DNA from 2 places in the Pseudoalteromonas sp. S4492 genome. Region 2 is predicted to be linked to the other one. Evidence: predicted binding sites of a transcription regulator. Region 2 holds the regulator's gene; the other holds the start of a gene.
The links. Region 2 encodes LexA, which represses DNA repair genes until DNA is damaged. Its sites were predicted from a motif close to TACTGTATNNNNATACAGTA; they were not measured.

Region 1 (3,184 bases), on a different contig from region 2:
CCGCAGGTGGTCTTGAAACCTGTGTTTTAATACGAATTTCTTCGATACAGTCTTCAGGCATTTCGCGTAAAAAGCGTGATGGGCTGTGGTATTTTTCTTGTCCGTATAAACGGCGACTTTCTGCATGGCTAATGTATAGTTTTTCCATTGCGCGAGTCATACCAACATAGCAGAGGCGACGTTCTTCTTCTAAACGACCAGACTCTTCATTACTTTGTTGTGATGGGAACATGCCCTCTTCAACACCAACCATAAATACCAGTGGGAATTCTAGGCCTTTTGCTGAGTGCAGAGTCATCATTTGCACCGCGTCTTCGTGCTCGTCAGCTTGACCTTCGCCAGATTCTAGTGAGGTATAAGCCAAAAAGCCCTGTAGTGGTGAGCTGAACTCTTCATCTTCTGGGAGTTCATATTGACCACAAGCACTAATTAGCTCTTCTAAGTTTTCTACGCGGGCACGGCCTTTTTCACCTTTTTCAGCTTGATACATTGCCATTAACCCCGAGCTTTGAATGGCGTATTTCGCTTGCTCTTCTAAGGTGAGATCGCTGATCTTATCTTCGATATGCTCAACAAGCTCTAAGAATTTAGTGACGGCACTCGCTGCACGGCCAGATAAGTGCTGCTGCTCGATAATAGCTTTTGCGGCATACCAAAGTGGCAATGACTCATTGCGCGCGCAATCACGAATGTGGCTTAGTGTTTTATCACCAATGCCGCGAGCAGGGGTGTTAATAACGCGCTCGAAAGCAGCATCATCTTGACGGTTACCCACTAAACGTAAATACGAAAGTGCATCTTTGATCTCTTGGCGCTCGAAGAAGCGCATACCGCCGTAAATACGGTATTTTAAACCTTCTTGTAGCATCGCTTCCTCGAGTACACGAGATTGCGCATTGTTACGGTATAAAATGGCGGCATCTTGTAATGCATTACCTGCATTTAGCCAGCTACGTAGTTTGCTGCTGACAAAGCGCGCTTCGTCTAACTCATTAAACGCAGCGTAAACAGAAATAGGCTCACCATCATTGCCGTCTGTCCACAGGCTTTTACCCATGCGTTCAGCATTGTTTTTGATCAGCGCATTTGATGCTTTCAAGATTGTTGCCGTTGAACGGTAATTTTGTTCAAGGCGAATGGTTTCGGCTTCGAAGTCAGTTAAAAAGCGTTTGATATTCTCAATTTTTGCGCCACGCCAGCCATAGATACTTTGGTCATCATCACCTACGATCATAATACTGTTAGTGTCACCTGCGAGTAATTTTAACCAGGCATACTGAATAGTATTAGTATCCTGGAACTCGTCGACCAGCATATGGGCAAAACGCTGTTGATAATGACGTAAAAGTGTTGGGTGGTTTTTAAGTACTTCGTAGCAGCGCAGCAGTATTTCTGCAAAGTCGACTAAACCTGCACGGTCACAAGCCTCTTGATATGCAGCATAGACTTTCAGCATCATTTGCTCATTAATATCGTAGGCTTGAATGTCTTTAGGTCGCAGACCTTCATCTTTTTTCGCGCTGATATACCAACCAAATTGTTTTGCTGGCCACTTTTTATCATCGATGTTCATCGCTTTAAGTAAGCGTTTGATCATACGTTGTTGATCGTCAGAATCTAAAATTTGAAAGCTTTCAGGCAAGTTCGCTTCACGGTGATGGGCGCGCAGAATACGATGAGATAAGCCGTGGAAAGTACCAATCCACATACCACCAACCGGTGCTTTTAAGGTTTCTTCTACACGAGTGCGCATTTCTTTCGCGGCTTTGTTAGTGAAGGTTACCGCAAAGATGCTGTATGCAGAAGCTTGCTCAACTTGCATGAGCCATGCGATGCGATGAACAAGTACTCGAGTTTTACCAGAACCTGCACCTGCAAGTACTAGCATATTTTGCAATGGGGCTGCGACTGCATCCCGTTGTTTGTCATTTAAGCCATCGAGTAATTCAGAAACGTCCATCGTTACGCCTTTTCAATCTATAATGGGTGGAGTATAACAGGTGTTTATGCAAGGCTAAATAAAATACTGTTTTTATAAACAGCTATTTGGGCAAGTCATTAAAATTGAAGTATAAAAATTGTGAATTTGACCGATTTTTAGCAAAAAAAACTAAAATCAAAATAACGTAACTTTTTAACGCTTTGATTTGTAAGCCATAATAAGTTGGCATAAAGTGTGTTTACTAAAAGTATAATCATTAAAAACTACAGAGGTTAGTATGGCAGAGCAAGGTTCTGGCGGTAATGTAATCGCAGCAATATGTAATATCTTTTTTCCTGGTTTAGGACAATTGGTACAAGGTCGTTTAATGGCGGCTATTGCATTCTTTTTAGCATGGGTTATTAGTGGTGCACTAATTTATGTTGCAGTTGGCTTTATTTTACTGCCAATCGTATACCTATGGGCGATTATTGATGCTGCGCGTTTCAAATCGAGAGTCTAGCTATTTTAAATAGCATAAACACGAGCGCCACGTTGGCGCTCGTGCTGCTTTAAAGCTACAAAACTCGCCACGTTTAGCTGCAAACGGTATAATTAGCAGATAACGTATTATGAGTACCCTCCATGGAATATCAATTTATCCGCGATCCTATTAGCGGTTTACGCATTAAAATCTCCTCTGAGCATGCAGTTATTGGCCGTTGGCTAAATGAAGAAGTCGGCAAAGAAAAAATCGCGATGGTGCAAGCGTTGATCTCTGCGGTTAAGAGCAGTCATGAGCCTTTAACCTTACAGGGTCAAGAAATTGATTTGATCTTAAGTAAAGACGAAGCGCTATTCGAAGCTCATGCATTACATCAAGACAACGAAGACTTAGTTGCCTACCAAGATGATGATTTAATGCTTGAAGAAGAAGGCCTGTGCAGTGGCTGTGGTTTTGAAGACTTTGTTGATTTAATTGAATCTTGGCAAGAATTTACACAAGGCCGATAAGCAGACGCATGGTCTGCTTATCGATTACTAAATTATTGCTCGCTAACTGATTTAACAGCGGCTAGTAATAAATCTTCTGTTAAGCGGACTTTGTAATTTGGGTTGGCGTATTGAAAATGAACTAACCCATTTGTATCTATCACGAATACTGCGGGTACTGGCAGTGCTACTTTCGCTTCACCCTCTAACGAGACAAAGTTAACCCCAAGCTTATTGCGGTAAATCTTTGCTGTTTTGTCATCTAAGTAA
Region 2 (3,184 bases):
GCTGCATCAGCGGCTGCTGCATTGGCTTTTTCTTGTTTGGCATCAGCAAGCCAATTAGCAAACTCATCTTCAGGAAGGGCTTTCACTACAACGGGCATAAAGCCATGATCTTTACCGCATAACTCTGCGCATTGACCACGATACACACCCGGCTCGTTAATACGAGTCCACGCTTCATTAATAAACCCTGGGTTTGCGTCCTTTTTAACCGCAAAGTCAGGCACCCACCACGAATGAATCACATCGTCAGAGGTCATTAAAAAGCGAACTTTTTTATTGATAGGCAGTACCAAGGGTTTATCAACTTCAAGCAAATAATGCTCAGTTTTTTCTGCTTGGTTGTCTATTTGATCTTTCGGTGTAGCTAGAATTGAGTAGTAGGCAATATCTTCACCCATGTACTCGTAATGCCATTTCCATTGCGAGCCAGTCACTTTAATTGTGATATCGGCTTTAGAGGCATCTTCCATAGCAATGAGGGTTTTTGTTGCAGGCACAGCCATCGCGATTAGTATAACAAACGGAATGGCAGTCCAAAGTATTTCAACTTTTGTACTTTCATGAAATTGGGCTGGCTTAGCCCCTTTAGATTTACGGTGGTGTATTAAAGCCCAAAACATCACCGCAAAAACGATGATGCCAATCACACAACAGATAATAAATATCGTCATGTGTAACTCATAAACATTATTACTTATATCAGTCACCCCTTTACGCATATTGAATTGGCTGTTTGCCAATGCAAATTGCACAGGTGCGAGTAATATAAGCCACAAGGCGTAACGCAGTTTACCCATGTGACGGCTCCTTTAAATGCTATTGCAAGACGCAAAGCGAAAAGGCGTTACAGCAAGGTGCCCATTCGTATTTTTATTGTTTAGAGCGAATTCGTATCATCACGACGCAATGAAATGATACAAGCCCGTTGTATAACTCCCTGACACGTTTAGGTGTGTCAATTTCGTAAATAGGTGTTAATACAATGTACTAACCAATTAGTTAAAAAATGAGCAATAAGCAAGTTTTAGTGATAATAAATGTTTATTTTGGTGCAAAAATAACAACTATAATCAGCGCGTTATTTAATGTTTAGGCGTACAAACAAAATACAAAAAGAGAGGGAAACTGCGCCATATAAGGCTTTAAATGATGAGTAAGGATTCACAAATCCTAATTAAGTAGCAAAATTTCGATGGTGCACCAAATTAAGTCAATTTAATGCACCAAGTTGGGAACACTTACATCCAGTCAGCGTTTCGAATAACCCCTACCGCTAATCCTTCGATATTGAACGATTCGTGCTCTAGGTCAACTTCAATAGGTGAAAACTCTTCGTTCTCAGCGTGTAAAAATACTTTTCGGCCAGCTTTTTCTAAACGCTTAACAGTCACGTCTTCATCAACTCGTGCAACAACAACTTGGCCATTTTCAGCAACTTGTGTTCTATGTACTGCAAGTAAATCACCGTCCATGATGCCAATGTCTTTCATACTCATGCCATTTACACGCAGTAAGAAATCAGCGGCAGGCTTAAATAACGACGGATCAACTTGGCAATGGCTTTCAACATGCTCTTGGGCCAAAATAGGTTCGCCCGCTGCAACACGGCCAATTAAAGGTAAACCTAATTGCTCTGGTTCATCTTCTTCGATTAATTGAATACCACGACTCGCCCCAGGCTTCATTTTGATCATGCCTTTTTTTGCCAGTGCTTTTAGGTGCTCTTCAGCGGCATTGGCACTTTTAAAACCCAATGTTTGAGCTATTTCAGCACGCGTTGGTGGCATGCCTGTATCTTTAATAAAGACTTTAATGAGTTCTAAAATTTGCGATTGGCGTTTAGTTAATGGGCGCATACAACTGGTTTTCCATACAGTACATTTAACTGTGAGTATATACAGTTATCTGAAAATCGCAAATTTAATTAACACTGTCATATTGCTACAAAACTTACATTGAACCTCACTCTAAGATGCCATAAGGTATTAGCTTTAATTAGCAGGCTAAGGAAACACAATGAGCATTTGGCACCACCCAATCACGCTAGAGCTATGTAAAGAATTGGAGCAAGGGATCACCGGGCAAGGCACTTTAATGAAAACCATGGGCATTGAAGTGACAGAAATTGGCGATGACTATTTAGTGGCGACGATGCCTGCCATCCCAGAACATCATAACCCTATGGGCATGGTACATGGCGGAGCAAACGTTGTGTTAGCCGAGACAGTGGCAAGCTATGCAGCCAACTTTGTGGTTGATTTCAATAAATTCTACGCTGTTGGCCAAGAGATTAATGCCAACCATATGAAAGCATCACGTAAGGGAGTTTTAACTGCAACGGCTAGACCGCTGCATTTAGGAAAGCGCACCTCTGTTTGGGATATTAAAATTACCAATGCCGCAGGAGAGCTATGCTGCGTATCAAGAATGACCGCAGCGGTAGTAGAGCGCTAAATTCGACCTATTTTTCAACAGGATAAATAGTAATTTCAATCCCTGCGCCAATTGCTGAGATACGTAACAAGGTATCGGCATGCAGGGGTTGATTAAAGCATTTTGGCGAATTACCTGATTCAAAACCTATATCAAATGTTCGTTTTGAGCACGATAACCACTGTTTTAATGCATTGCGCGAGCAAGACTCAATAAGCTCGCAAAGCTGGTTAATCGCTTTATCTGGAGAGCTGATATCTGCGGTTGCTTCAATCCGTGCTAGTTGGCGGTATTCATCTTGGTCATAATGTAAAACCATGGCGTTTTTCTTCAAATCAGCAACAAGCGCACTAATATCGTGCTTTGATTCAAGCTCCAGATCTACATTTAAAAATTGAATTTCCGACATACTCTCGTTTTTACCCTCTATTGATATCGACTGAAACTTTAACTCAGTTTTGTATATATACCAAATCTAGAATACAGTTAATGCGACATTATGCCGCATTGGCAATACAGTTAAACAACTTAAAATAGCACCCATACAACAATAATAACGGGGTAATAATGAATAAACGCATGTTCAAGTATGCTCGTAAAGGGCATAAATGGCTTGGCTACTTGCTCGCTTTACAGATCTTCTTTTGGCTCTTAGGTGGGCTGGTAATGAGCTCATTACCGCTTGAAAAAGTGCATGGCAAACATTTGGCTAATCGCAGTTTAAGTAGCCCATTTATAGTGTCAGACTACC

Region 1: uvrD (DNA helicase II) is a predicted target of LexA. The motif match lies at 2,025-2,044, and genes of this name have one in related genera.

What each region holds. Positions count from the first base shown of each region.
Region 1 is NZ_PNCP01000071.1:4,827-8,010, forward strand. It holds gene uvrD (DNA helicase II) at 1-1,960, opposite strand, end outside; gene CWC28_RS19795 (hypothetical protein) at 2,220-2,444, shown strand; gene CWC28_RS19800 (YacL family protein) at 2,567-2,935, shown strand; gene CWC28_RS19805 (peroxiredoxin-like family protein) at 2,968-3,184, opposite strand, start outside.
Region 2 is NZ_PNCP01000011.1:90,195-93,378, forward strand. It holds gene coxB (cytochrome c oxidase subunit II) at 1-797, opposite strand, end outside; gene lexA (transcriptional repressor LexA) at 1,239-1,856, opposite strand; gene CWC28_RS04185 (PaaI family thioesterase) at 2,017-2,454, shown strand; gene CWC28_RS04190 (hypothetical protein) at 2,462-2,842, opposite strand; gene CWC28_RS04195 (hypothetical protein) at 3,001-3,184, shown strand, end outside.